Regions from separate parts of the Solibacillus sp. FSL W8-0372 genome, predicted to be linked through region 2. Evidence: a T-box and tRNA genes for the amino acid it is inferred to sense, from the RefSeq annotation. Region 2 holds a T-box; the other holds one or more tRNA genes.
The links. The T-box of region 2 lies ahead of leuS (leucine--tRNA ligase). A T-box ahead of a tRNA ligase gene usually reads a tRNA of that ligase, here a tRNA-Leu.
Positions count from the first base shown of each region.

Region 1 (10,616 bases), 740 kb from region 2:
TAACTTTTAAAACTTCTTCGACTATCTCTAAAGGGAAACGCATCCGTTTATCGATCGTCCCACCATATTCATCGATTCTTTTATTTGTAAATGCTGAGTAGAATTGCTGAATTAAATACGTATTCGCTCCATGGATTTCAACCCCATCAAAGCCTGCTTGAATTGCTCGTCTTGTTGCTTCTCCATATGCCTTAATAATTTGTTTCGTTTCATCGAGTGTTAATGGTCGTGCTTCATTTTTTTCTATAGTAATAGCTGCACTTGCGCTTACAACATCGCCATTTGGAACTAAATGCTGAAGTGACTGACGACCGCCATGATGAATTTGCAGTACCGCCTTAGCGCCACCTTGTTGAATAGCTTGTGCAATCTTTTGTAAGCTTGGGATATAGTGATCCTCATGAGCTGCTATTTGCCCCGGAAATGCCTTTCCATTTGCCGCAACATAAGCACATGCCGTAATAATCATGCCAGCTCCTGAAGCACGTTCTTTATAATAAGCAATCTCTTCATCAGAAACTGTATCATCTTCGTTAGCCGAATATGTTGTCATTGGGGCCATTACAAAGCGGTTTCTAAGTTCAACCTTTTCATTTAACTTTACCTTTTCAAAAAGTGCCTTCATTACTTAATTCCTCCTTTGCTATGACTATGACTTTATCTAAACAATCAATTATTTTCAAGCAACAGCTACTAAACTTATAAGTTTGCTTTTGGAATGTTTTATATTGGCACTAGTGGATGGGGAAATGTTCATGCCATCAACAGAAAATAAAATAAGCGGAGTTTTTCCGGTTATTTGTAGAAGGGCACTAGTTTAAGTTTTAAATAAAGGTCTAATTTCTGGTTATTCATGGAAAAAGTATGTATTAATTATATTTTTGTGATCATAGGCGGAATTCTTCCGTTTATTTTCGCCTTTTTTTAATTTAATTTCTAAATAAACGGAACTTCTCCCTCTATTTTTTGACGAAAAAAAACCACTGAAAATTCAGTGGTTTTGCGTGTGCGAAGCGACGTCCTACTCTCACAGGGGGAAGCCCCCAACTACCATCGGCGCTAAAGAGCTTAACTTCCGTGTTCGGTATGGGAACGGGTGTGACCTCTTTGCCATCATCACTTCACTTGCACATGGATGTGCTGGCGTCTACGTTACCACAGGACGTGGTGCTTTTAGTAGACGTTCCTTTATTAGGCTTCTTTCGAAACCTGTAGAAAGAATCATTCTTTCAAAACTGGATAAACGTTTCATTGAATTTGTGCAATAAAATGTGGTTAAGTCCTCGACCGATTAGTATTCGTCAGCTACATGCGTCACCGCACTTCCACCTCGAACCTATCTACCTGATCGTCTTTCAGGGGTCTTACTTACTTGCGTAATGGGAAATCTCATCTTGAGGGGGGCTTCATGCTTAGATGCTTTCAGCACTTATCCCGTCCACACATAGCTACCCAGCGATGCCTTTGGCAAGACAACTGGTACACCAGCGGTGTGTCCATCCCGGTCCTCTCGTACTAAGGACAGCTCCTCTCAAATTTCCTACGCCCACGACGGATAGGGACCGAACTGTCTCACGACGTTCTGAACCCAGCTCGCGTACCGCTTTAATGGGCGAACAGCCCAACCCTTGGGACCGACTACAGCCCCAGGATGCGATGAGCCGACATCGAGGTGCCAAACCTCCCCGTCGATGTGGACTCTTGGGGGAGATAAGCCTGTTATCCCCGGGGTAGCTTTTATCCGTTGAGCGATGGCCCTTCCATGCGGAACCACCGGATCACTAAGCCCGTCTTTCGACCCTGCTCGACTTGTAGGTCTCGCAGTCAAGCTCCCTTATGCCTTTACACTCTTCGAATGATTTCCAACCATTCTGAGGGAACCTTTGGGCGCCTCCGTTACTCTTTAGGAGGCGACCGCCCCAGTCAAACTGTCCGCCTGACACTGTCTCCTACCCCGCTAAGGGGCATGGGTTAGAAGTTCAATACAACCAGGGTAGTATCCCACCGACGCCTCCTCCGAAGCTGGCGCTCCGGGATCTCTGGCTCCTACCTATCCTGTACAAGTTGTACCAAAATTCAATATCAGGCTACAGTAAAGCTCCACGGGGTCTTTCCGTCCTGTCGCGGGTAACCTGCATCTTCACAGGTACTATAATTTCACCGAGTCTCTCGTTGAGACAGTGCCCAGATCGTTACGCCTTTCGTGCGGGTCGGAACTTACCCGACAAGGAATTTCGCTACCTTAGGACCGTTATAGTTACGGCCGCCGTTTACTGGGGCTTCAATTCACAGCTTCGCTTGCGCTAACCGCTCCTCTTAACCTTCCAGCACCGGGCAGGCGTCAGCCCCTATACGTCACCTTACGGTTTTGCAGAGACCTGTGTTTTTGCTAAACAGTCGCCTGGGCCTATTCACTGCGGCTTCTCTAGGCTATGCACCCAAAGAAGCACCCCTTCTCCCGAAGTTACGGGGTCATTTTGCCGAGTTCCTTAACGAGAGTTCTCTCGCACACCTTAGGATTCTCTCCTCGACTACCTGTGTCGGTTTGCGGTACGGGCACCTCTCACCTCGATAGAGGCTTTTCTTGGCAGTGTGAAATCAGGAACTTCGCTCATAAGAGCTCGTCATCACAGCTCAACGTTATAGTATGCGGATTTGCCTACATACACGCCTTACTGCTTGAACACGCGCAACCAACGGCGTGCTTACCCTATCCTACTGCGTCCCCCCATTTCTCAAACGGTGAGGAGGTGGTACAGGAATATCAACCTGTTGTCCATCGCCTACGCCTATCGGCCTCGGCTTAGGTCCCGACTAACCCTGAGCGGACGAGCCTTCCTCAGGAAACCTTAGTCATACGGTGCATGGGATTCTCACCCATGTTTCGCTACTCATACCGGCATTCTCACTTCTAATCGCTCCACCAGTCCTTCCGGTCTGACTTCAACGCTATTAGAACGCTCTCCTACCACGCATACTCAAAGTATGCATCCACAGCTTCGGTGAATCGTTTAGCCCCGATACATTTTCGGCGCAGCGTCACTCGACCAGTGAGCTATTACGCACTCTTTAAATGATGGCTGCTTCTAAGCCAACATCCTGGTTGTCTAAGCAACGCCACATCCTTTTCCACTTAACGATTACTTGGGGACCTTAGCTGGTGGTCTGGGCTGTTTCCCTCTTGACTACGGATCTTATCACTCGCAGTCTGACTCCCGTGTATAAATATCCGGCATTCGGAGTTTGTCTGAATTCGGTAAAGCGAGATGCCCCCCTAGTCCAAACAGTGCTCTACCTCCGGTATTCTCAATCACGAGGCTAGCCCTAAAGCTATTTCGGAGAGAACCAGCTATCTCCAGGTTCGATTGGAATTTCTCCGCTACCCACACCTCATCCCCGCACTTTTCAACGTGCGTGGGTTCGGGCCTCCAGTGAGTGTTACCTCACCTTCACCCTGGACATGGGTAGATCACCTGGTTTCGGGTCTACGACCACGTACTAATTCGCCCTATTCAGACTCGCTTTCGCTGCGGCTCCGTCTTCTCAACTTAACCTCGCACGTAATCGTAACTCGCCGGTTCATTCTACAAAAGGCACGCTATCACCCATTAACGGGCTCTAACTACTTGTAGGCACACGGTTTCAGGATCTATTTCACTCCCCTTCCGGGGTGCTTTTCACCTTTCCCTCACGGTACTGGTTCACTATCGGTCACTAGGTAGTATTTAGCCTTGGGAGATGGTCCTCCCGGATTCCGACGGAATTTCACGTGTTCCGCCGTACTCAGGATACACTCTGGAGGGAATGAACTTTTGACTACAGGGCTTTTACCTTGTTTCGCGGACCTTTCCAAGTCGCTTCGTCTAATTCATTCTTTTGTAACTCCGTATAGAGTGTCCTACAACCCCAAAGAGCAAGCTCTTTGGTTTGGGCTCTTCCCGTTTCGCTCGCCGCTACTCAGGGAATCGAATTTTCTTTCTGTTCCTGCAGGTACTTAGATGTTTCAGTTCCCTGCGTCTGTCCTCATCACGCTATGTATTCACGTGTAGATACTATCCGATTAAAGATAGTGGGTTCCCCCATTCGGAAATCCCCGGATCAAAGCTTACTTACAGCTCCCCGAGGCATATCGGTGTTAGTGCCGTCCTTCATCGACTCCTAGTGCCAAGGCATCCACCGTGCGCCCTTATTAACTTAACCAAAAGTTAACACTTAGATAAAATCTAAGATTTAAGTTTACACGTCAATTGCTTGACTTGTTACATTTCTATAAAATAGAAATTTGTTTTATTGCTATCAATGTCGTTTTATCCAGTTTTCAAAGAACGAAATGCGGTTCAATCATACAAGATGAATTAAACCAACAAGGTTTTGAAGTATCTCATTCAATTAAGAATGAACCTTCAAAACTGAACAGCAAACGTTAATGTTTCATTCCCCAAGGGAATGATTCCGAAATAATCCTTAGAAAGGAGGTGATCCAGCCGCACCTTCCGATACGGCTACCTTGTTACGACTTCACCCCAATCATCTATCCCACCTTCGGCGGCTGGCTCCATAAAGGTTACCTCACCGACTTCGGGTGTTACAAACTCTCGTGGTGTGACGGGCGGTGTGTACAAGGCCCGGGAACGTATTCACCGCGGCATGCTGATCCGCGATTACTAGCGATTCCGGCTTCATGTAGGCGAGTTGCAGCCTACAATCCGAACTGAGAACGATTTTATCGGATTAGCTCCCCCTCGCGGGTTGGCAACCGTTTGTATCGTCCATTGTAGCACGTGTGTAGCCCAGGTCATAAGGGGCATGATGATTTGACGTCATCCCCACCTTCCTCCGGTTTATCACCGGCAGTCTCCTTAGAGTGCCCAACTAAATGATGGCAACTAAGAATAAGGGTTGCGCTCGTTGCGGGACTTAACCCAACATCTCACGACACGAGCTGACGACAACCATGCACCACCTGTCACCGTTGCCCCCGAAGGGGAAACTATGTCTCCATAGTGGTCACCGGGATGTCAAGACCTGGTAAGGTTCTTCGCGTTGCTTCGAATTAAACCACATGCTCCACCGCTTGTGCGGGCCCCCGTCAATTCCTTTGAGTTTCAGTCTTGCGACCGTACTCCCCAGGCGGAGTGCTTAATGCGTTAGCTGCAGCACTGAGGGGCGGAAACCCCCCAACACTTAGCACTCATCGTTTACGGCGTGGACTACCAGGGTATCTAATCCTGTTTGCTCCCCACGCTTTCGCGCCTCAGTGTCAGTTACAGACCAGACAGTCGCCTTCGCCACTGGTGTTCCTCCAAATCTCTACGCATTTCACCGCTACACTTGGAATTCCACTATCCTCTTCTGCACTCAAGTTCCCCAGTTTCCAATGACCCTCCCCGGTTGAGCCGGGGGCTTTCACATCAGACTTAAGGAACCACCTGCGCGCGCTTTACGCCCAATAATTCCGGACAACGCTTGCCACCTACGTATTACCGCGGCTGCTGGCACGTAGTTAGCCGTGGCTTTCTAACAAGGTACCGTCAAGGTAGCGCCAGTTACTACGCTACTTGTTCTTCCCTTGCAACAGAGTTTTACGAACCGAAATCCTTCTTCACTCACGCGGCGTTGCTCCATCAGACTTTCGTCCATTGTGGAAGATTCCCTACTGCTGCCTCCCGTAGGAGTCTGGGCCGTGTCTCAGTCCCAGTGTGGCCGATCACCCTCTCAGGTCGGCTACGCATCGTTGCCTTGGTGAGCCGTTACCTCACCAACTAGCTAATGCGCCGCGGGTCCATCTTATAGTGACAGCCGAAACCGTCTTTCAACTTTCAAACATGTGTTTAAAAGTATTATTCGGTATTAGCCCCGGTTTCCCGGAGTTATCCCAATCTATAAGGTAGGTTACCCACGTGTTACTCACCCGTCCGCCGCTAAATCAGAGAGAAGCAAGCTTCTCTCATCATCCGCTCGACTTGCATGTATTAGGCACGCCGCCAGCGTTCGTCCTGAGCCAGGATCAAACTCTCCATAAAAGTAGTTTGAAAGCTCATTTGCTTTGCTAGCGATTTAACTTAATTAAAAGTTAAAATCTATTGTTTGCTTCATTTAAGAAGCTTGTTTCATTAACGTTGCTTGTTCAGTTTTCAAGGTTCATTGTGTTGTCGTTAGCGACAACTTTTATATCATATAACATCCATTTTAGAATGTCAACAGTTTTTTAAAAAAACTGGAGCGGGTGATCGGAATCGAACCGACAACATCAGCTTGGAAGGCTGAGGTTTTACCACTAAACTACACCCGCATTTTATTATTTTATATTTTTGGCGCGCCCGACAGGAGTCGAACCCATAACCTTCTGATCCGTAGTCAGACGCTCTATCCAATTGAGCTACGGGCGCAAGTTAAAAGTTACTTGGTGCGGCCGAGAGGACTTGAACCTCCACGGGGTTGCCCCCACTAGGCCCTCAACCTAGCGCGTCTGCCATTCCGCCACGACCGCTTCATTCGACTTTAATTATTATACATCTTTAAAATAATTTGTCAATATGAAAACTGGTGAGCCATGAAGGACTCGAACCTTCGACCCTCTGATTAAAAGTCAGATGCTCTACCAACTGAGCTAATGGCTCCAAAATGGCTGGGGAACCTGGATTCGAACCAGGGCATGACGGAATCAAAATCCGTTGCCTTACCGCTTGGCTATACCCCAATAAATGGCGGTCCCGACCGGGATCGAACCGGCGATCTCCTGCGTGACAGGCAGGCATGTTAACCGCTACACCACGGGACCATAAGTAAACTATAATATGAAATTAAAAGTGGTGACCCGTACGGGATTCGAACCCGTGTTACCGCCGTGAAAGGGCGGTGTCTTAACCACTTGACCAACGGGCCTATAATGGCTCCGAAGGCAGGACTCGAACCTGCGACCTGCCGGTTAACAGCCGGATGCTCTACCAACTGAGCTACTTCGGAATAATCATTTCTTAGCGACATCATCTTGTCGACTTTTATTATTATAGATATCGAAATAAGGTTCGTCAACACTTTTTAATAATTTTTTCAAAAAAATAATTTACTTCCTTATTATATATAAAAAAACATATTCACCTGAAAAGCACATAATTTATCTTTTCCTTTATTCTCTACTATTTAAACATTTTATTAAATTAAATTTCACTTCGCAAAAATTTAATTTTCCCTTGGCATATGCTACAAGAATACCTTTTTACATCCATCTTTTTTTTCCTTCTATAAATCTGCCCACAACTTACACAACTATACATATGAACTACCTTTTTCTTTAGCTGCTTAGTTGGCTGCTCTATTGTAGAACAAAATCTTGGCGCTCCAACCTTTTTCAATAAATTGCGGAAATCCGCATCTCGATGCTTATAGCCCATCCCTAAAATATGTAAATGATAATGGCAAAGTTCATGTAAAATAATCCCCTTGAGCTCTTGTAACCCGAAATGATCATAAAGCTTTTTATTGAGTTCTATATTGTGACTACTTAACAAATACCGTCCACCCGTTGTTTTTAAACGACTATTAAAATACGCTTTATGAACAAAAGGTCGGTTAAAATATTCATTAGATAACTGTTCTACAAGTTCTTGAAGTTGTTCATCTGTCATACGCTACCTCCCCACACATAATAAAAAGCACATATTAATTTATGCGCTTTTTATTATAATTCATATTTATTTTCTTTACACGTTTAGTTGATTTTCCGGTGAGAGCATCGTTAATGAAATACGCCCTTTACTTGCTTCTACCTTTTCTACCCATACCGTCACAATATCACCTAATGATACGACATCTAACGGATGCTTTACACGTCCCTTTTGCAATTTAGATATGTGAACTAGACCATCTTGTTTTACACCAATATCAACAAACGCCCCGAAATCCACAACATTTCGAACAGTTCCTTGCAATTCCATTCCTACTTGTAAATCATCCATCTGCAATACATCTGTTTTTAGTAAAGGCTGTGGAAATGCATCTCGAGGGTCACGCGTTGGCTTTATTAAAGTATCAATAATATCCTTCAAGGTTACTTCCCCGACATTTAGTGTTTCACTTAATGTTGATAAACTTAATTTACTAATAGCCTCTTCTGCCTTTTGCGTACCTACATCTTTTTTTGTTACGCCCGCTGCCTCCAAAATTGCTTCAGCCAGTTTATAGCTCTCTGGGTGAATACCGGTTGCATCTAATGGGTTTTTTGCTTCTGAAATACGTAAAAAGCCAATTGCTTGTTCATAGGTTTTGGCACCTAAACGCGGTATCTTTTTAAGCTGTGTCCGTGAAGAGAAGGATCCATTTTCACTTCGCATAGCTACAATATTTTCAGCCACTGTTTTGGATAGCCCTGATACATATTGTAAAAGTGATGCAGATGCCGTATTCACATCAACCCCCACTTGGTTTACTGCAGTTTCTACAATGAACGTCAATGATTCAGCCAGCTGTTTTTGAGATACATCATGCTGGTACTGACCTACACCGACAGCTTTCGGATCAATTTTCACCAACTCGGATAGTGGATCCTGTAAACGGCGTGCAATTGATACGGCACTACGTTGTTCTACTTGTAGATTCGGGAATTCCGCACGTGCCACTTCCGATGCTGAATACACCGATGCCCCTGCTTCATTTACAATAACATAGGCAATATCCCCATCAGTTTCTTTCAATAACTCCGCAATAAATTGCTCTGTTTCACGAGATGCTGTACCGTTCCCTATCGCAATAATACTAATTGGATATTTTTTCAGTAATGCTTTAACAGCCTCTTTTGCTTTTGATGGATCTGATGTTGTATGCGGATAAATAACCCCAACTTCAATCATTTTCCCTGTCTCATCAACTACCGCTAGTTTACAACCTGTGCGGTAAGCAGGGTCTACACCTAGTACAACTTTTCCGCGCATTGGAGGCTGCAATAATAGATTTCTCAAGTTTTCCGAAAAAATGTGAATTGCTTGTGCCTCAGCTTTTGAAGTAAGTTCCGCCCGCAATTCGTTCTCAATGGATGGTTTAATTAAACGTTTATAGCTATCAGTAATCGCTGATTTAACTTCATTCACAGACGGGCCTATAAAGTTTCTAGGAATAAAGTAATTTTCCATTTGAGCAGTGGCTTTATCTACAGGTACTTCAATTGAAACTCTTAATACTTCTTCTTTCTCCCCACGATTCACCGCCAATGTACGGTGCGGGGCCATTCGGTGGACAGGTTCCTCATATTCATAATACATTTCAAATACTTGCTTCTCATCCTTATCCGCATTTTTCAACATAGTCACGAGCTTTCCTTCTCGCCAAGAAAGAGTACGTAGTTTTTCGCGAACTGTAGCATCATCTGCAAATCGCTCCGCTAATATGTCACGCGCACCTGTCAATGCGTCTTCAATCGTTATTACACCTTGTTCTTCGTTTAAAAACGGATTCGCAAGCTGTTCTAAAGATTGCTTACTAAATTTTAATATTTGTTCTGCCAACGGTTCTAAGCCACGCTCTTTTGCAATTGTCGCTTTGGTACGGCGTTTTTGCTTATACGGACGGTATAAATCTTCCACTCGTTGTAAAACTGTTGCTGCATTAATTGATGCTTGTAACTCCTCGGTTAACTTCCCTTGCTCATCAATCAAGCGAACTACTTCTTCTTTACGTGTTTCGAGTTGTTGTATGTAATGGTAGCGGTCTTCTACTGCCTTAATTTGAACTTCATCCAAGGAACCTGTAACTTCTTTTCGGTAGCGTGCAATAAAAGGTACGGTATTGCCCTCTTCTAATAACCCAATAACTGCTTGCGCTTGTTTTGGTTCTACATTCGCATCTTTGGCGATTATCTGTAACATTTTTTGTTGCTCCATTATGCCACTCCTTTAAATTTTAAACTGCCTTTAGTGTATCACTTATGGATAAGTATTTTCCCAATTATCGATCAAATTCCCGTAAAAAAAGAGCCTACTTATCTAGTAGACTCAAACTTTTTTATAAAGATACGCCACCACTTGCTGCAATGGCATCCTGTAATTTTTTCACAGCTTTTCGCTGAATTCTTGAAACATGCATTTGTGAAATACCGAGTCTTTCTCCAGCTTCCTTTTGACTTAATTGTTCTAAATAGGTTAACTGGATAATTTGTCGCTCACGCTCATTTAATACATTCATCGCATCCGCTACAAGCATTCGGCGGTTTGTCGCTTCATATCCGACATCTTCTCTTCCGACAACATCAAATAATGTTACTGTACTTCCATCCGAATCAGATTCAATCGAGTGATCCATTGATAACGCTTGATAGCTTCGTCCCATCTCCATTGCCTCTAATACTTCTTCATCCTGAACCTCTAAATAATCAGCAATCTCAGTAATTGAAGGAGAACGTTGTAGCGAAGTAGTCAATGCTTCTACTGCCGCTTTAATTCTAGGTCCTAATTCTTTTATTCGTCTAGGAACATGCACGTCCCATGTTTTATCACGTAAAAAGCGCTTTATTTCCCCCACAATCGTTGGAACTGCAAACGCCTCAAAACTCCGGCCAAAAGAAGGGTCAAAACGTCGGATTGCACCTAACAAGCCAAGCATACCGACTTGTACAATATCATCAT
Region 1 is NZ_CP150204.1:3,608,749-3,619,364, forward strand. It holds gene MKY13_RS18405 (NADH-dependent flavin oxidoreductase) at 1-625, opposite strand, end outside; rRNA gene rrf (5S ribosomal RNA) at 1,009-1,124, opposite strand; rRNA gene MKY13_RS18415 (23S ribosomal RNA) at 1,272-4,200, opposite strand; rRNA gene MKY13_RS18420 (16S ribosomal RNA) at 4,469-6,023, opposite strand; tRNA gene MKY13_RS18425 (tRNA-Gly) at 6,219-6,292, opposite strand; tRNA gene MKY13_RS18430 (tRNA-Arg) at 6,313-6,389, opposite strand; tRNA gene MKY13_RS18435 (tRNA-Leu) at 6,405-6,490, opposite strand; tRNA gene MKY13_RS18440 (tRNA-Lys) at 6,545-6,620, opposite strand; tRNA gene MKY13_RS18445 (tRNA-Gln) at 6,626-6,700, opposite strand; tRNA gene MKY13_RS18450 (tRNA-Asp) at 6,706-6,781, opposite strand; tRNA gene MKY13_RS18455 (tRNA-Glu) at 6,811-6,885, opposite strand; tRNA gene MKY13_RS18460 (tRNA-Asn) at 6,891-6,966, opposite strand; gene MKY13_RS18465 (SprT family protein) at 7,161-7,628, opposite strand; gene MKY13_RS18470 (Tex family protein) at 7,704-9,875, opposite strand; gene sigB (RNA polymerase sigma factor SigB) at 9,997-10,616, opposite strand, start outside.
Region 1: it has a tRNA-Leu gene. The T-box ahead of leuS (leucine--tRNA ligase) is inferred to sense a tRNA for this amino acid. The anticodon was not compared.

Region 2 (10,616 bases):
TTCCTTTGAATTCCCAATATTAATGGAAGATACCCTCATTAATTTTTCAGATAGCTCTTTAAGCGGGAACGAGGATGAATTTAACTTTTACGCTATTTTAGCGGAACTCGATATTGAAATTCGATACGGTCAACTTTTAAAAGAAGAAGGGAATATTGATTATTTACAAGATATTTTAGAAGATATTTTATCTAATTCTGCGAATAAATACTGCTTGTCCCAATTGAAAAAATGGGATTATCATTCCTATTTACACAGTATCGATGTTTTTATTATTGGAACGCTATTTGCTCGCCACTTAAAAATTGAACAAGTAGAAAAGCTAGCTCTAGGGTACTTGTTGCATGATATCGGAAAGTTAAAGATACCACAGCAACTCCTTCAAAAACCTGGTCGTCTTACTGCAAAGGAATTTGACTTGATGAAAACACATACTTTATATGGAGAGGCAATTCTTAAACAAATAGGTTTATCTGATTTGTCCTATTTGGCTAAATCCCATCATGAACGTAGAAATGGTGAAGGTTATCCGGAGAGTATGCAAATAAATTTCAAGGCAGAGCTCGAACTTTTGCAAATAATCGATGTGTATTCAGCGATTACAATGAAACGACCATACCGTGATGCAATGCGTGCTGCAGATGCATTTAGTTTACTTTATAGAGATGAAGAAAAGTATAATAGTATACTTTTAACTGAATTTGTTGATTTTATTGGCATTTACCCTGAGAATTCGATTGTCTTATTATCAAATGGCCATAATGCACTTGTCCAAAAGGCAAATCCACAGTTCCCCACTTCACCAAGAGTTAAATGTATGAAAACGAATACTTCTTTACATATTTCTATAAACAATGATATTACAATTTTAAAAATGGTTTCCTATCAATCAGAGGATAAAATCGAACTATTAAATCTATTTTATAATGAGTTAGTGAGTGCAAATGTTGAAAATGCAAAAAAAACTTATTTAAAAATTGTAGATAATTTTACTATAGAAGAATATTTCACTAAAATATTTATACCTGTTTATCAGATTTTGAATTTACTGAAGATGCAAAAAGCTATTTCTAATACAAAATATGATCAAGTAGTGGCGTATATGGAACAATTAATGGAGCAAAAAGTCGATGAACTGATTGAAAACGATTCATATCATGATCATGTTTTAATTCTAATTGATGACCATGTTCAAAGTGATTATTTTTTCAAAGTATTTATAGGCTTAATTCATAATAATCGGATATCGCCTCATGTTATGCCGGTGCATTCCAGTCTGGAAATGATCTTAACAAAGCTTGATACACAAAACTTTTCTAAAACCTGTTTCATTACGAACGGCAATACAGATACGCTATTATTGTCATATTTACCAAATATGTATGAAATGCCGCAAAGCAAAATTGAAAAGTATTTAATTGATTTAATAGGTGACAATAAAGACAATTTTGATTTTCATTATCTTTTGGAAAGATTCGGTGTTCCACCATCAACTATAATCCATTAAAAAAGTCTGCTCAAAATGCGAGCAGACTTTTTCATTTTAATATTTATTTAATTACGATATTGACTAATTTCCCTGGAATAACAATAACTTTAACAACTGTTTTTCCTTCAATGAATTCTTGTACTTTGCTATCGGCTAAAGCCACTTTTTCCAAGTCTTCTTTTGAGATATCTTTTGCTACCGTTACTTTCGCACGTACTTTACCTAATACTTGAACAACTACTTCGATTTCGTCATCTACTAGTTTTGCTTCGTCATATGTTGGCCATGTAGCATACGTGATTGTGTCTTCATGTCCTAAAATTGTCCAAAGTTCTTCCGCGATATGTGGTGCGATTGGTGATAATAGTTTGACGAACCCTTTTGCATATTCAACAGGAATTACTTCCGCTTTGTAGCAATCATTAATGAATACCATCATTTGTGAAATAGCTGTGTTGAAGCGAATGCCTTCATAGTCATCCGTCACTTTTTTCACAGTTTGGTGATATACTTTTTCCAATGTTGTGTCATTAGATTCTTGAATTTTAGCTGCAAGTTTTCCTTCTTCTGTTACAAATAGACGCCAAATGCGATCTAAGAAACGACGGGCACCATCAAGACCGTTTGTGCTCCATGCTACAGATGCTTCTAATGGACCCATGAACATTTCATATAAACGTAATGTATCTGCACCATGTGACTCAATAATATCGTCCGGATTTACAACATTCCCTTTTGATTTCGACATCTTTTCGTTACCTTCACCTAAAATCATCCCTTGGTTGAATAATTTTTGGAATGGCTCCTTCGTATGCACTACACCTAAATCGTAAAGAACTTTATGCCAGAAGCGCGCGTACAGTAAGTGAAGTACAGCATGCTCTGCACCACCGATATAAATATCAACTGGTAACCAGCGCTTTAGTAATTCAGGATCTGCAAGTGCCTGATCGTTTTTCGGATCGATATAGCGTAAGAAGTACCATGAAGAACCTGCCCATTGAGGCATTGTATTCGTTTCACGGCGACCTTTTTTACCTGTTACAGGATCAACTACATTTACCCATTCTTCAATATTTGCCAGTGGTGATTCCCCTGTACCTGAAGGGCGGATATTTGTTGTTTTCGGTAATTCTAGTGGCAGCTCTTCTACAGGAATTGTTGTCATTGTGCCATCTTCCCAATGAATTACTGGGATTGGCTCGCCCCAATAGCGTTGGCGGCTGAATAACCAGTCACGTAGACGGTAAGTGATTTTCTTTTCCCCTACGCCATTTTCCACTAACCAATCAATCGCTGCCTTAATACCATCTTCTTTATTTAAACCGTTTAGGAATTCAGAGTTAATATGTGCACCATCGCCGACGAATGCCTCGTTTTCGATATCTCCACCTTCAAGCACTTGAACGATTTCTAAATTAAACTCTTTTGCGAATTCGTAGTCACGCTCATCATGTGCTGGAACCGCCATAATTGCACCTGTACCATATGTTGATAATACATAATCTGCAATCCAAATTGGCACTTCTTTGCCGTTGATTGGATTTACTGCATAAGCACCAGTGAATACACCTGTTTTTTCTTTTGCTAAATCAGTACGCTCAAGGTCAGATTTTAATGATACTTTTTCTAAGTACGCTTCTACCGCTGCACGTTGCTCTGGAGTAGTTATTTCAGCTACTAGTTTATGCTCTGGTGCCAATACACAATAAGTAGCACCGAATAAAGTATCAGGGCGTGTAGTAAATACTTCGAATCCTTTGTCTGAACCAGCCACTGTGAATTTCACTTGAGCTCCTTCAGAACGACCAATCCAGTTACGTTGCATTTCTTTAATCGATTCTGGCCAATCAACATCGACTAAATCATCAACTAGACGGTCTGCGTATTTCGTAATGCGCAGTACCCATTGTCGCATCGGACGACGTACTACTGGGTGACCACCGCGCTCAGAAAGTCCGTCGATTACTTCTTCGTTTGCAAGAACTGTACCTAAAGCTTCACACCAATTCACGGCAACTTCATCAACATACGCTAAATCCATTTCCACTAATTTTGTGAAAATCCATTGTGTCCATTTGTAATAAGATGGATCTGTTGTATTAATTTCACGGTCCCAGTCATAAGAGAAACCTAGTTCATTAATTTGACGTTTAAATGTTGCAATGTTTTTTGCCGTAAATTCAGCAGGGTCATTCCCCGTATCTAATGCGTATTGCTCTGCTGGTAAACCAAATGCATCCCAACCCATTGGATGAAGAACATTATAACCTTGCATACGTTTAAAACGAGATAAAATATCTGTCGCTGTATAACCCTCAGGGTGTCCTACGTGTAGACCGGCACCTGATGGATATGGGAACATATCCAAAGCATAAAATTTTGGTTTATCCACTTCATTTTCCGTTTTGAATGTTTTATTTTCTTCCCAAAACGCTTGCCACTTTTTCTCAATCTGTTGATGATTAAAACTCACAATAACTCCTCCTTTAAACACATTCTTGCTGTGGTTTATGTATTGTAGGCGTATTATCCATGATTTAACAGAATATTTAAAAAATAAAAAAATCCCGTCCCATCTTATGATAAGAAGGGACGAGAGGTAATTTTTACTCCCGCGGTACCACCCAAATTAGTGACACAGCACTCAGCTTCATTTCTTAACGCGAATACACGGCCTTAGCTACTACAATTTCACTAAAGCAAACTCCGAGGCGAGTTCAATTTGACACTTACTAGCTTCCACCACCCGCTAGCTCTCTATAAAGTGAGACCATCTACTATTCCTCATCACAGTCAAAATATTATTTCATTCATTTTAACTAATTCTACACAAAAGTACAAGTGGCTGTTTTATGATTGTACTTTTCTTAATGCTCGATCATATAGCAGACACGGAATAATAGCTAAAAGAATAAGAATCGATAAAATCATCATTAACATTTGCATACCATATACGTCGACCATTAAACCACCAAATACAGGTCCAATCATTCGTCCGATTGTCGTTGCACTGTTTACTAGCCCTTGATAAAATCCTTCTTGCCCTTGTGGTGCCAACTTGTTGGCAATCATCGGGATGATCGGTGTAAAGAATACTTCACCGAATGTTAAAATAACCATAGCCGCAGCAAACATTTTAAAATCCTGCGCAAAATAAACGACACCAAATGAGATCGACATAAGTACTAAACCTAGTGTTAATTGATGCTTTATTTTATTTTCCCATCGAGTGACAAGCGGTTTAATAATTGGTTGGATTGCTACAATCATAAAGCCGTTGATTGTCCATAGTAAGCTATATTGAGACAGGCTCATTCCCAATCCTTGCGTATAAGAAGAAATTGTTGCACTCCATTGTGAATAGCTTAACCAACATACTACTAGAGATATACTTAAAATCCCGATTGCGATAATAGGTGCTTTACTTCTTTGTTTACCCTCATCACTCGATATGGACTTAGTTATGATTCTATTATCATCAAAACGCTTATACGTAGTTATGACAAGTACGAAAAATAACGCATAGAAAAATAGATTCGCACTAAATACATAATCAAATTTTATATCTGCGACTAGACCTGCTAATGCTGGTCCAATGGCAACTCCAACGTTATTTGCCAAGAAGATCGCATTAAAAGCTTTGCGACCACCTTCAGGCCAGGCACTTCCTGCGATAGCGTAAATAGCCGGATACACTATTCCCCCACTAAAGCCCATCATCGCCAAAAATATAATGTATTGTGGCCAATCATGCCAAATAGTGAGAAGCGAAATTGAAAATAAATTAAGTACTACCCCTATCAAAATTGCTTTATAGCCACCTAATCTATCGAATAAATATCCACCTACTAGATTACCAAAAACACCCGCCAATGAATTGAGCATCAAAACAATGCCCGCTGTAGTCAATGATTTCCCTAAATGATCATGAATATATATGCTATTTAAAGGCCATAAAAATGAATTCCCGACCGTATTTACGAATGTGCCTATAATTAAAAACCAGACTTGTTTCGGCACTGAATTTCCTCCTTCAACATTTGCTCAAATAACAAGTGTATTCTTTCGCATAAAAATGTACAAGAAAAAAATTTTCTATTAGGATCTGTCCATGTTAGAATAATACGTTAGAGGAGTGAACAACGAATGACTGAAACAAATTTTCCTTTCCCGTCAGACGGGAAACGTTATTATACATGGAATCGCTATTTACGAAATGAATTTGGAAAGAAAGTATATAAAGTCGCATTAGATGCTGGCTTCGATTGCCCAAACCGTGACGGTACGGTCGCTTTTGGTGGCTGTACGTTTTGTTCTGCTGCAGGTTCAGGTGACTTTGCAGGTAGTAAAGTAGATCCAATCCCTGTACAATTCGAAAAAATCAAAGCTAAAATGGAGAACAAATGGAAAGACGGCTTAACGATGGCTTACTTCCAAGCTTATACAAATACTCATGCACCACTCGAAGTTTTAAAAGAGAAATTCGAAGCAGCACTCGCTTGTGAAGGAGTTATGGGTCTTTCTATCGCAACACGTCCAGATTGCCTACCGGATGATGTCGTAGAATATTTAGCTGAATTAAATGAGCGCACTTATTTATGGGTAGAATTGGGATTACAGACAGTCCATGAAAAAACAGCCAACTTAATTAACCGCGCACATGATTATGCGACATATGTAGAAGGTCTTAATAAACTGCGCAAGCACGGCATACGTGTTGTAACACATATTATTAACGGATTACCTTTAGAGGATTACGATATGATGATGGAAACAGCTCGTGAAGTGGCAAAACTGGATGTACAAGGTATCAAAATCCATTTACTCCATCTTTTAAAAGGGACACCTCTTGTGAAGCAATACGAAAAAGGTATGCTGGAGTTTATGGAAAAAGATGCATATGTTCAGCTTGTAGCAGATCAGCTTGAAATTCTTCCACCTGAAATGATTGTCCACCGTATAACAGGCGATGGTCCGATTGATTTAATGATTGGTCCAATGTGGTCTGTAAACAAATGGGAAGTACTTAATGGAATAGATGCAGAGTTGGAAAGACGTGGCTCGTATCAAGGAAAGTACTATAAGGCGGAAATCGCAAAATGATATTAGAACGTGTTATTCAATATGCTCAAACTTTATTGAAAAAATCGGTCTCAGAAGGTGAAATTGCCGTAGACGCAACAGCAGGCAATGGACATGACACACTTTTTTTAGCAAACCTTGTAGGGGACAATGGCTATGTGTATGCGTTTGATGTGCAAAAGGAAGCGGTTGATGCCACACTACACCGTCTACTCGACAACGCACTTGAACACCGGGCAATTGTATTAAAGGACGGGCATGAAAATGTAGCCAAATATATAAATAAACCTGTTGCTGCAGCCATCTTTAATCTAGGCTACTTACCTGGCAGTAATCATGAAATTATTACCCGGCCTAATACAACAATTCAGGCAATCGAAAGTCTTCTAACATTATTAAAAATTGGTGGAGTTATTGTATTAGTTGTATATTATGGACATGAAGGCGGCAAAGATGAACGTAACGAAGTAATTGAATTTGTTAGTAATTTACCTCAAAAGCATGTACATGTTTTGCGCTATGAATTTATGAATCAAAAAAATGACCCACCATTTATTATTGCTTTGGAAAAAGTAAAAGAATTTCCGAAAGAGGGCTAAGTTTTCTTAGCTCTTTTTTATCTAGTAATGAGGTGAATATTATGCGTTTATGGCACACCGAGCTCATCCCATTTATCCCGAAAAGCCAATTGCTTGCCCAATGGCGGGAATTAAATAGTATCTTTGCTAAGGAAGATAACCATATATTAATTAATTATGTATATGATTACCCGAAAGAGGATTTGTTTATTTACACACAAATTGTACTGAAAGAAATGCAGGCACGTAATATTACAATTCGTACTATGGATAAAATGGAGCGCTATTTTGCAGGCATTACAGTTCCCCAGCATTACACACCTTTCAAAAACCATCATAACGATGAGTATTTAACAATTTGTTATTACAATTTATATGAAAAATATATACGTGGACAAAAGGATTTTTCAGCAGAACAATTTGATGCATTACAACTTTATTTTTGCGCGAAAAAAAGAGAGTTTAAATAATCATTTGTTCACTTAATTAGTTTTTCATATATAAAAGAGCCTGGGACAAAACGAAAAACATCTATTTTTTCAAAGAAAAAATAGATGTTTTTCTGCTTCTGCCAGAATTGATTTCCGTTACGGGGACGCTTTCCGGGGGCACGGCCTGAGCCTGTAGTCTCAGGCGTCGTGCTGTTCCCCCAGGAGTCGCCCCTTCACTCCAATCAATCCAAATAATAGCAATTTCTTAATAAGACTATTTTCCTTTTACAAAGAAAATTCTACTTATGTCCCAGCCTGTTTTTCTATTTATCTTCCTTCTTATATGTCTCCCAGAAATCTGCATTTTTAATACCGAGTTTTATTGGGTCAAACACCGGGTCTTTTCCTTCTTTTTTCTGTTGCTCATAGTCTTTCAATGCAATGAGCGCTGGTTTCATGATGAATAGTAGTAAAATAACATTAATCCAAACTGTTAAACCAAGTCCTACGTCACCAAATGCCCAAGCTAAATCAGATGTTTTAACTGTGCCGTAAAATGCTGAAGCTAATAATACGAACTTCATTAGGAAAATCCCTATCCTTCTGGCATTTCCGTTCAGCATATACGAAACATTTGTTTCCGCAATGTAGTAGTAAGCCATTAGTGTAGTGAAGGCGAAGAAGAATAATGAAACTGCTACAAACCCAGAACCAAAGTTATTTAATGCTGGGAACGCCTCATTTACCGCTGCTTGGGTAAAGCCTGAATAAGTAATCGTCTCATCCATTTTCGCTTCGATTAATGGACCGTCTTGGCTACCATCATGTACGTTATATGTACCCATGAATAAAATCATCAATGCTGTTGCAGAACATACTAGTAATGTATCGATATAAACTGATGCTGCCTGTACTAAACCTTGTTTTGCCGGATGTGATACTTCTGCTGCTGCAGCCGGATGTGGCCCTGTACCTTGACCAGCTTCGTTTGAGTAGATTGCTCGTTTAACACCCCAGAAAATCGCACTCCCGATCATACCGCCAAATACAGCATCTGTTGCAAAGGCACTGCGGAAAATTAAAGCTAATACTTCAGGCACAGCTGTAATATTCATAATAATAATAATACCCGCTACTAACAAATAAGCTAATGCCATGAATGGTACTAAAATTTGCGCAGCACTTGCAATACGCTTAACACCACCGAAGATAATAACCGCTAATAAAATAATTGTAACTAAACCAGTGATCCAAGGTTCAATTCCAAATGCATTATCTACCGCACCTGAAATGGCATTTGCCTGAACACCCGGCATTAAAAATGCAACAGAAGCAATCATAGCAATCGCAAAAATAACCCCTAAGGCACGAATACCTGTTGTCTTCTCAATGTAAAAGGCCGGACCACCACGATACTGTCCATCTTTCTTTTCTTTATAGATTTGCGCCAATGTCGATTCCATATAGGCTGTAGATGCTCCAATAAATGCTGTAACCCACATCCAGAACACCGCACCGGGACCACCAAAAGCAATAGCTGTAGCTGTACCCACAATATTACCTGTACCGACACGCCCCGATAAAGCAATGGCCAATGCTTGGAAGGAAGAAACACCTGCCTCTGACTTTTGTCCTTTAAACATTAACTTGAACATGTCTCCAATTAACCGGACTTGTGCAAATTTTGTAAGGATTGAAAAGAACAAGCCTACAATTAAAATACCGTAAATCATTACTGGACCCCATAGAATATTATTGGCCCATCCTACAAAATCATTAATAAAATCCATATTTTACCCCCTTGTTGAACTATTGTATTAATTAGAAATTTAGTATATTACAAATATTCTAAAATTTCGATATATTTTTTACTGAAATTTTAAAAAAAACCTAACAAAAGTCGAATTTTGTTAGGTTTTTCATTATTCTACTATATAACCAAGGTCTCTTAAGACATTATTAATAAAATCAATTGTGTATCGGAAAACATCCTCACGTTCCACTTCAAAAAACAAACTATGCAGGCATCCATTCCATTGTTTATAGTGGAATTCTGAAAGAGTTTGTTCCATCAGCCACCTTTTAGAAGTACTAATATCCGTTATTTTATCATTTTCCCCGGTCATTAGTAACAGTGGAATATCAGGGAATTTATTTTCAGGATCACGGATTGTTCGCGTCATATGTTGCCAATCCCGATACCATTTAACAGTCACCATACTATTTAACGGTAACTGCTCCTTTAACTCCATTAATACATCCGTATTACGTGTGAAATATTGTATGCTCAATTCATGTTTTAATTTCACATTCGATGTTATTGCACTAAAGCTTGATAATGCATTGGATAATTTTCCCGGTGCTAATTTAAAATGAAGCCACGGCGATGTTAGGACTACACCTGCGCATTCTATTTTATTTTTCTGAAGTACGTATGTTGCTATAGATGCACCTAATCCATTGCCTACAATAAATAGAGGCAAATTATATTCTAGGGCAACTTTTAATAACACTTTTGTATAATTATAGTATTCTTCAAAATTTTCATCATGATATCTTGCATACTTTCCTTGTTCACCATGCCCAGGTAAATCCCCCATTACTACATGAAAGCGAGCACTTCTGAATTTTTCGATTAACCATGCGTACCACCGATGCTGTTCATATGCACTATGAAGAATAACGACTACGGCTTTTGGCTGCTGCTCTGTTTCCCATTTCCACATGGTCAATCCTCCTTACTTAAAACAGTCTGCTATAATTTATTATATAAAGTTAAAAGATGTTAATTGAAAATTAATAGTGATTTGATACGATTACAATAGCTCTTATACATTCTATAAAAGAAATGAGGAATTGAACATGATATACCCTTATAAAGATAAATCACCAACTATTCACCCAACTGCCTACATTGCTGATTATGCAACAATTACAGGCGATGTGACAATAGGGGAAAATACTTCCATTTGGTTTAATACAGTCATACGCGGCGATGTGAATAAAACAATCATTGGAGATCGTGTTAGTATT
Region 2 is NZ_CP150204.1:2,865,054-2,875,669, forward strand. It holds gene MKY13_RS14560 (HD domain-containing phosphohydrolase) at 1-1,507, shown strand, start outside; gene leuS (leucine--tRNA ligase) at 1,551-3,965, opposite strand; T-box leader at 4,078-4,292, opposite strand; gene MKY13_RS14570 (MFS transporter) at 4,343-5,512, opposite strand; gene MKY13_RS14575 (TIGR01212 family radical SAM protein) at 5,639-6,595, shown strand; gene MKY13_RS14580 (class I SAM-dependent methyltransferase) at 6,592-7,173, shown strand; gene MKY13_RS14585 (pyrimidine dimer DNA glycosylase/endonuclease V) at 7,215-7,622, shown strand; gene MKY13_RS14590 (alanine/glycine:cation symporter family protein) at 7,907-9,373, opposite strand; gene MKY13_RS14595 (alpha/beta hydrolase) at 9,506-10,309, opposite strand; gene MKY13_RS14600 (gamma carbonic anhydrase family protein) at 10,446-10,616, shown strand, end outside.